4 regions of the Neorhizobium sp. T6_25 genome follow, and region 1 is predicted to be linked to each of the others. Evidence: riboswitches for the same ligand, from Rfam matches in the RefSeq annotation. Region 1 holds a riboswitch; each other region holds the start of a gene.

Region 1 (2,194 bases):
CGCCGCGCAATGCCTACATCCTGACCGAGGACGGCGATCTTCATGTGCTGGACGTGATCAAGGGCGAGATCGCTCGCAAGGCCAAGGTCACCGAGCCCTACAGCAAGGACGGCCATTGGCGTGATCCGCGGCCGCGTCTTGCCGTTGCGGACGGCCATATCGTCATTACCGATCCGCGGCACTCGCTGGTTCGCGTCGTCGATACGGAGAGCCTGAAGGAGGTCCGGACGATTCCCGTCGAAGGAAAACCCTTTACGATCGTTGCCGTCGGCGGCTCCGGAGCATCGCATTGACGCGGTAGCGTTTGGGTCCGGAATTCCCACGGCAGTTCCGGACCAGGATCCGTTCAGGAGATGACGATGCAGCAGCCGGCGCCTGATCGACAGCCTGTCTTCCTGCCTGACCTTTGGCGAATCTTCCGGATCCTTTTCGCACCTTGGGAACGACGAGCCGCGTGATGCGGCATGAAGCGGCGCCGTTGACAGTCGGCAGAGGGAGTGTAAGTTCGCGGCGTCAAGGTTCTTCCATCTCGCGATGGAAGCTAAGAGGGAATCCGGTCAAAACCGGAGCTGTCCCGCAACTGTGAGCGGTGAGCCGTTCGCCCAACATGTCACTGGCAGCCAATGCCGGGAAGACGGGCGATGACGGCTTTGACCCGCGAGCCAGGAGACCTGCCTGACGATAGAAGTTCCGTGGTCGGGGTGTGCCACAGGAATGACGGTTCGTCGGGCCATCGTGCCTGCCGCAACCTTCATTTTTGCTGCTCCTCCTTGAGTGAGACGAAGGCAGTGAAAACACAGGGATTATCTTCCCAGCACGTATCCGGGCGCGCCGTCCTCCTGATCGGCAAATCCGCCTTTGCGGCATCACCGCATCTGGAAATGCAGCGGCTCGCGGAGCTTGCGGCCGGCATGACCGGGGCCGGAACGGTGCGCTTCGCCTTTACCGAACAGGGAACCCCCTCGCTGCGCCAAGCGGTCCAATCTGGTCGCTTAGCTGCCGCATCGTCGAGGACTTCGCCTATCATCCAACAGGCCGCAAGCAGCGGCTTCGCACCCCATCCGAACAGAACAAGAGGAGAGACAATTGAGGTCGCAGACTTTATCGCGCCTGGCCGCCGCCTGGCTCACCGCCACAACCTTTGCCACCGCAGGCACCGTCTTCGCAGGCGAGCCGCTTCGCGTCGGTGCCACCTACATCACCAGCGGCACGGACCCGGCCAAGGGCTCGAACGGCTGGGCGCTGGTCAGCCATGGCGTCGGCGAGAATCTCTTCACCGTCGATCGGGACGGCAAGCTCGTGCCGGAGCTGGCCGCGAAGGCGGAGCGCATCGCAGACCTGACCTGGACCGTGACCCTGAAACCAGGCCGCCGGTTCTCCGATGGCACGCCTGTCACCGCCAGGGCACTGGCAGCCGGTTTCGATACCACGTTCGCCATCAACAAGGCGACGCTCGCGACCGGCGGCAAGCTGACCTTCGAGGCGGTCGACGACCTGACGCTGAAGGTGACGACCGAAAAGCCGGTGCCGTTCATTCAGGCGCTCTTCGCCGAATGGCCGCTGATTGCCTACAAACCCGCCGAGGCCGGCAATGCCGTCTTCAGTGGTCCTTACCGGATCTCCGCCTTCAAGACGGATGCCTCGATCACGCTGGAGCCCAACGTGCATTTCGCTGGCGCCGATGAGCGTTCGCCGGTCAATTTCCGCAAGTTCGGTGATGCCCAGACCCTGACGCTGGCGCTGGAAGCAGGCGAACTCGACATGGCCTTCGGCTTGCCGTCGGAGGTCGTTACCCGGCTCAAGACAAATCCGGACCTGACGATCAAGTCGTTCCCGGTCGGATACCAGTATCTTGCTTTCTTCAACACCGCCCGGCCGCTGATGGCTGACGTGAAGGTACGCCGGGCGATCGATCTGGCCTTCGACCGCAAGGAGCTTGCAGCCGCGATCAACGGCGGCGAACCCGCGACCGGTGCCTATGCCGCCTATTTCCCCTTTGCCGGCAGGCAGGCCCGTCCGACCGATCTTGCCAGGGCCGGCGCGCTGCTCGACGAAGCCGGCTGGGCAAGAGGCAGCGGCGGCATGCGCGAAAAGGACGGCATGCCGCTGCGCCTGCTGGTCATCACCTACCCGCAGCGCCCCGATCTCGTCACCATGCTGCCGGTGGTCAAGGCGGAACTCGTCAAGATCGGCA
Region 2 (2,194 bases), on a different contig from region 1:
CGGGCGTTACCTGATGCTCAACAGCGAGGGCCTGATCTATCGTCTGTCACCGGAGGGTGATGACGGGCCTGAACTGGTCGATACCGGCTTTGCCCGCCAATGCAACAACGACCACGGCATTTCGCCGGACGGTTCGCTGATCGCCATCTCCGACAAGGTGGAGTTCGGCAAGTCGGCGATCTATGTGCTTTCCGCCGCCGGTGGCGGCGTGCCGAGGCTGGTGACCCGGAACCTGCCGTCCTACTGGCATGGCTGGTCGCCTGACGGAAAAAGCTTCGCCTATTGCGGCATCCGCGGCGACGAGTTCGACATCTATACGATCGGCATCGAAGGTGGCGCAGAGACGCGGCTGACATTCGGCGAGGGCCGCAATGACGGGCCGGACTATTCGCCGGATGGGAAATGGATCTATTTCAATTCCAGTCGCAGCGGGCTGACGCAGATCTGGCGCGTTCCGGCCGCCGGCGGCATGGCCGAGCGGATCACCGACGGCGGTTACGGCGACTGGTTTCCGCATCCGTCACCGAAGGGTGACAAGCTCGTCTTTGTCTCCTACGATGCCGATGTCTTCGATCACCCGCGCGATCTCGACGTCCGCATCAGGCTGATGGACATGGACGGCGGCAATGTCGAAACGCTTTTCGAGCTCTTCGGCGGGCAGGGCACGATGAACTCGCCGAATTGGTCGCCTGATGGCGATGAGTTTGCCTATGTGCGCTATTTTCCCGTCGCATGAGCGCCTTGCGCCGAGGATGGCGTGAGGGCATAACCGATCCCGTCAGGTGCCGGCGACAAGCCGGAGAATCGGGAATCCGGGGTGGAACCGGAACGTGCCCAACGCTGTGAGGTGGATGCTCGGCCGCAGGATAAGCCACTGGGAAACCGGGAAGGCGGCGGTTGAGGCGGATGAAGCCAAGTCAGAAGACCGGCCTGACACGATAGACCGACCCCGCGCGGACGGCGGAAAGGTTTCGGACCTCTCCTTGCTTCTGAAAGGCAAGGGAGCAACGGCATTGTTGGGGACAAACGATGCAACCTGATCCTTTCGCGCATGCCTTGCTGCCTGCCGGTGAATTTTCGAAGGCCGAGCGTGCGGCCGTCTACAGGGCGATCGAGACGCGCCGCGACGTGCGCGACCAGTTCTTGCCCGATCCGCTGCCGGACGACCTGGTAAAGCGGCTGCTGGGCGCCGCGCATTCGGCACCCTCGGTCGGCTTCATGCAGCCCTGGAACTTCATCCTCATCCGCGATCCGGCGCTGCGGGAGGCGGCTCGTGCCGCCTTTTCGCGCGCCAATGACGAAGCCGTGGAGATGTTTCCGGAGGAGAGCCGCGACCTTTATCGCAGCCTCAAGCTCGAAGGCATCGTCAAGGCGCCGCTCTCGATCTGCGTCACCTGCGATCCGGATCGTGCCGGCCCGGTGGTGCTCGGCCGCACCCACAATCCGCGCATGGACGTCTATTCGACGGTCTGCGCCGTGCAGAACCTGTGGCTTGCGGCAAGGGCCGAGGGCGTCGGTGTCGGTTGGGTCAGCATTTTTCGCGAGGAGGACGTGCGTGCGCTGCTGGGCGTTCCCGACCGCGTCGAGATCGTCGCGTGGCTATGCCTCGGTTATGTCGATCAACTCTATGCCGAGCCGGAATTGGCGCTCAAGGGCTGGCGCCAGCGGTTGGCGCTGGAGGAGCTGATCTTTCAGGATCGCTGGGATAACCGTTGATCACTGCTGCGGCTGCGGTCCTGCCGATTTCGGATTGCTGAGGTCGATATCCGCTTCGGGCAGGAAAGCCGGCCCGACGGTGCGCACCTTCTTGTTTGGATCGTATGGCCGCTCCTGCGGCGGTGGAGCGGGCGGCTGGACCGCGGCCTGCGGCTTTTGCGGGCGGGTCTGCAGCTTGGTGATCCCGGAATAGGGCTGCTCTTCTCTCGGAAGTTCGATGCCCGGCACCTTTCGGCGGTCATCGACAACAGGCGGCAGCGGCTCGAAGGAGGGGATGCAGCGCTGTTCGCGAATGGCGGCGAGAATGGCATTCCGCTCTTCCGAGGGCAGGATCATCTGCCGCGAACTGTTCCGTTCCGCCGCCAGCGCGTCGCGGCTCTGTTCCATTCTTTCCAGCGCATCCCGCATCTGGCCGCAGACCTCGGCATTCGGGCCACCCAGAACCACCACGCTGCCATTGCCGCAGCCGGCGCGGCGC
Region 3 (2,194 bases), on a different contig from region 1:
CGACCGCATCCTTGTGAACCAGCCATTTTGTGGTGACCGCCGTTTCCTCCGGCCCGAGCGGGGTGACGCGGAACGAGATCGCATGGTCGCCGAGAATGTGGTTCCAGCTGCTCGGATAGTGGAAGAGCAGCATGGTGCCGATCGAGTTGATCGTCACGTCCTCGGAGAGTTTGCGCTGCACGGCGTTGCGGCCGCTCATCGTATAACTCTCGGCATCCTCGATCAGCGGCATGCGCGCGACGCGGAACTGGCCGGTCTCGTCCATGCGGAACTCGCTCGGCAACCCGGCCTCCTCGCAACGCTGCCAATGGGCGGCGATGACCGGATCGTCCTTGGCACCCTGGACGCCGGTCGCAGTCGGCGATTCCGGATAGGTGCGGCAGAGCTCCGGGTGGTTGGCGGCGCAGTGGTAGCACTCGCGGTTGTTTTCCCAGACGAGCTTCCAGTTGCCCTTCTCGATAATCGTCGACTGGTGCGCGACCTTGGCTTCCGAGAGGCGATGCGGGGCCATATAGGGCTCGATCGCCGCACGAACCGGCGCGAAATCCGGCGCCTCGTTGGCAAGGCAGATGAAGATAAAGCCCGCCACGCTTTCGCAATGGACCTTCTTCATGCTGAACTGGGTCTTGTCGAAGTCCTGGCCCATCTGGCGGCCGACCAGAAGCGAGCCGTCCAGCTCGTAGGTCCATTGATGGTAGGGACAGACGAGCCGGACCGCCGAGCCATGCTCCTTGGTGCAGACGCGGCTGCCGCGATGGCGGCAGGTATTGTGCAGCGCCCGAATCTGGTTGTCGCGGCCGCGCACGACGACGACCGGATAATCGCCGATCTGCAGGGTGAAATAGGCTCCCGCCTTCGGCAGCTCGCAATCATGCCCGACGAACAGCCAGTCGCGATACCAGATCATTTCCAGATCGAGCTTGAAATAGGCGGGATCGGTATAGAAGGGTTGTTCGAGGCTGAAGCCTTCACGACGGTTCTTGAGCTGCCGCAGGGCCTGATTGCGAATTTCCATATTATCTTCCTCGTCAATGTGGACAGCGGAAGGACATGGAAATGCCGGCCGGCCTTCAAGGCCCACCCCAACACCCTGTCCCGAACGCCCGCCGCGTCCGGTCGTCATTTTTGATCCCAAGGCTGGTTTCCGGGCTCAGGAGCTGTCCGTTGCGGGACGGGCTCGGCGCCTTCCCGGGCGGCCTTTTCGGCTCTTTCCCAGTGGCCTCTACCAAGCTTTGTTGCTCCACCACCGTTGCGGGGGCAGCGCCGGATTAGGGTTTCTAAAGACCCCTGCCGGCTTCCCAATTCTCCGCCTTCCCTAGTCAGGCGGCACCTCAAGATCGAGGCGGATATAATCATCGAGCGAGCGTGTCGCATAGGCGACATTGCGACATCGGCAACCGCGTTGGCGACAGCGGCGAAACGGCCCAAAATGCAACACTCCAGCCCCGCGAAAGCGAAACCTGTCATTAAGGGATAAGCCATAAAATCCCGGCGTGAATGGGAGCGATGCCACCGTGCAGGCCAAGGGAAAGATCCGTTACTACAAAGCTCCTCCACCACCGCCTCCGGCGCCGGTGGTGGTGAAGACTGCTTCCCATTCCGAATTTCTCCGGACGGGGCGCATCGCCCGCTACAATCCGATCTGGCTGCCGGAAGAGCGCCGCTATCTCACCCATAACGAAGTCGCCGAGCGCACGGGCAAAAGGCTCGAGGCGGCCGGCGAGACGAGCCACAACCGGATCAACTCCTTCCATCGCTCGATCAAGTTTCCGAAGATCATCTTCCACCACACGCTCGATGAACGGCCGCATCTCGGCTATTGCCATGTCACCGCGGCAAGAACGTTTCTTCCACGCGGCGGCCCGGTAAGCTGGTCGTTCTATATCGCCAACTTCTTCTCCAAGATCGGCGAGGAAGAGACGTTCTTCGAACATATCAGCCCGGCCTATTCGCGCATGTATTTTGCCGTCGCTGTCGAACGCGAGGCGGGTCAGCCGCTGCAGATCAACCGCACGATCCGCAAGAACGGCCTTCTGTTCCAGACCAATGATCCGATGGAAGCCATCAAGAATGTCCTGATGCTTGGCACTTCCAACGAAATGCTCCGCGAGATCATCAAAAAGCTTTGAAGACGCCCGGGTCCGCGTTATTGACGGGCGGATATGACGGCTCAAATCATCGACATCACCCGGGA
Region 4 (2,194 bases), on a different contig from region 1:
GAGTTCGTCGTCATGGTGCGTCTTGCGGTTCTCGATATCGTCCTCGACGGCAAGGCCGAGGCCGATCAGCACGGCCGGATCGATGGCGCCGTTGGCGGCCGAGACGATCTTCACGGCACGCGGCAGATGCGCGGACACGCGATCCCTGGCGGTCGCGAGGCCGGCGGCATCCAGGAGGTCGCTCTTGGTGAGCACGATCATGTCGGCGCAAGCCACCTGGTCCTCGAACACTTCCTCGACCGGATCGTCATGGTCGATCGAACCGTCCGCGTCGCGCTGCGCTTCCAGCGCCTCGTGATCGTCGGCGACGCGGCCTTCGGCGAGTGCCAGTCCGTCGACCACGGCAATCACCGCGTCGACGGTCACTCGGGCTTTAACGTCAGGCCACTGGAAGGCCTGGACGAGGGGCTTCGGCAGCGCGAGGCCGGAGGTCTCGATGAGAATGTGATCGACGCGAGGTTCGATCGCCAGGATCCGGTCGATCGCCGGCACGAAATCGTCCGCCACGGTGCAGCAGATGCAGCCGTTGGCAAGCTCGATGATGTTGTCTTCCGGGCAGCTTTCGATGCCGCAGCCCTTCAGGACGTCTCCGTCGATGCCCACATCGCCGAATTCGTTGACGATGATCGCCAGCCGCTTGCCCTTCAAGTTTTCGATCAGGTTGCGGATCAGCGTGGTCTTGCCGGCGCCTAAGAACCCGGTAACGACGGTGCAGGGAACGCGGTCGAACGAAACGCTCATGATGGCATGTCCTCGTGGTGATGAAAGGGTGGAATACGGGCCGTCATGCCCTTGCCGCGCAGGCAGGTCGGGCGGCCGCGAAGGGGAAGGAAGCCGCGTTCGTCCTCGGCCAGCATCATCGCGCCGGTGACGATATCCTCGACATTGTCGAGCGACAGGTGGCCGAAGACATAGGACCAGCCGCTCTTGTGATTAAACGCGGCACTCGGGCTTTTTTCGCAATTGGCAAGGCAGGTGACCGGCTTTACCGCGAGCGGCTTGCCGCTTGCTGCCTCGCGCAGCGCCGCGATCAGTGCGATGCCCGGCCGGATTTCGCCGTCGGACGCATCACGGCAATTGGTGCAGACGAAAATCGTCACATCTGCCGGGCCGGCGGTTGCCGGATCATCTGGTCGGTGGTCACTCATCGGTCAGCCGCGTTCCCGCCGGGGTCGAAAAAATCGGGGCGCGGAGCAGAAGGTCGAAATCCCTCTGCGGTGATCGAGAAACTTCCTCCGGAGCACCCCGCCCGGTGAAGCAAAATTAATCGGACGGCAGGTCTCCTGGCTCGCGGGTCATCGCCATTTGCCCGCCTTCCCAGGATACCGTTGGCCGGATTTCCCAGTGGCTTGACGGCCAAATGGCCGTTTTAGGCAATGGCTCGCCGCCTACAGTTGCGGGGGCAGCCGCGGCATTGATCCTGAAAAGGGATCGCACCGCATTCTCTCTTAGCCCTCCCCGTTGCCGGAAAGGGACCATCTCTCTTCAACTAAGCCCGGTCGCAGGCCCATGTCAATGCGTCGCAAAGGCGATTGCCGTCACGCCGAATTCGTCTATAGTGACCGAGCCTATGGTGCCCGAAAGGGTTTTAGAGGGAATGCGGTGCGACGGATTTCTGCCGTCCAACCCGCGGCTGCCCCCGCAACTGTAAGCGGAAAGTCTTCGACCAAAACGGCCGTCCGGCCGTCAAGCCACTGGGAAATCCGGCCAACGGTATCCTGGGAAGGCGGGAGAAGGCGTCCGATCCGCGAGCCAGGAGACCTGCCAGAGGCGGCAAAGAACGTGAACGGCCCTCGGGTGGAGGGCGAAAGGACGAGACCATGGTTACGAATTCTGCTGCAGCTGCAGTCAGCCTCTCCGCTTCGAAAATCATTCCCCTCAGCATGACGGCCTTGCTCGGCCTGTTCATCGTCGGCTTTGTCGGCTTCTCGCATCTGGAAGTCGTCCATAACGCCGCGCATGACACGCGCCACTCGCTCGCCTTCCCCTGCCACTGAGGAGTTCTCCCCAATGTCGTTGTTTCGCAACATCGTCTTCACGGCGGTGATCGCCGGGCTTTTGTCCGGACTGCTGCTGACCGTGATGCAGAGCTTCTCCACCGTGCCGCTGATCCTGCAGGCGGAAGTGTTCGAGAATGCCGCGCCCGAGGCGGGCCACAGCCATGATGCTGCACCGGCCGCAGGTGCCACGGCAT

What was found. Region 1 has a riboswitch for cobalamin ahead of C5L10_RS01820 (ABC transporter substrate-binding protein). Riboswitches for the same ligand answer to the same signal wherever they lie in the genome.
Region 2: another riboswitch for cobalamin. It lies ahead of bluB (5,6-dimethylbenzimidazole synthase); the one in region 1 lies ahead of C5L10_RS01820 (ABC transporter substrate-binding protein).
Region 3: another riboswitch for cobalamin. It lies ahead of C5L10_RS09160 (aromatic ring-hydroxylating dioxygenase subunit alpha); the one in region 1 lies ahead of C5L10_RS01820 (ABC transporter substrate-binding protein).
Region 4: another riboswitch for cobalamin. It lies ahead of C5L10_RS16240 (DUF1636 domain-containing protein); the one in region 1 lies ahead of C5L10_RS01820 (ABC transporter substrate-binding protein).

Annotation. Positions count from the first base shown of each region.
Region 1 covers NZ_PVBL01000001.1:404,361-406,554, forward strand. The annotation lists gene aztD (zinc metallochaperone AztD) at 1-293, shown strand, start outside; cobalamin riboswitch at 500-694, shown strand; gene C5L10_RS01820 (ABC transporter substrate-binding protein) at 1,087-2,194, shown strand, end outside.
Region 2 covers NZ_PVBL01000022.1:114,965-117,158, reverse strand. The annotation lists gene C5L10_RS24505 (TolB family protein) at 1-736, shown strand, start outside; cobalamin riboswitch at 764-949, shown strand; gene bluB (5,6-dimethylbenzimidazole synthase) at 1,030-1,716, shown strand; gene C5L10_RS24495 (hypothetical protein) at 1,717-2,194, opposite strand, start outside.
Region 3 covers NZ_PVBL01000005.1:196,498-198,691, reverse strand. The annotation lists gene C5L10_RS09160 (aromatic ring-hydroxylating dioxygenase subunit alpha) at 1-1,015, opposite strand, end outside; cobalamin riboswitch at 1,118-1,349, opposite strand; gene C5L10_RS09155 (DUF6656 family protein) at 1,515-2,129, shown strand; gene C5L10_RS09150 (L-threonylcarbamoyladenylate synthase) at 2,163-2,194, shown strand, end outside.
Region 4 covers NZ_PVBL01000010.1:169,974-172,167, forward strand. The annotation lists gene cobW (cobalamin biosynthesis protein CobW) at 1-741, opposite strand, end outside; gene C5L10_RS16240 (DUF1636 domain-containing protein) at 738-1,148, opposite strand; cobalamin riboswitch at 1,256-1,495, opposite strand; cobalamin riboswitch at 1,555-1,784, shown strand; gene C5L10_RS16245 (CbtB-domain containing protein) at 1,821-1,997, shown strand; gene C5L10_RS16250 (CbtA family protein) at 2,011-2,194, shown strand, end outside.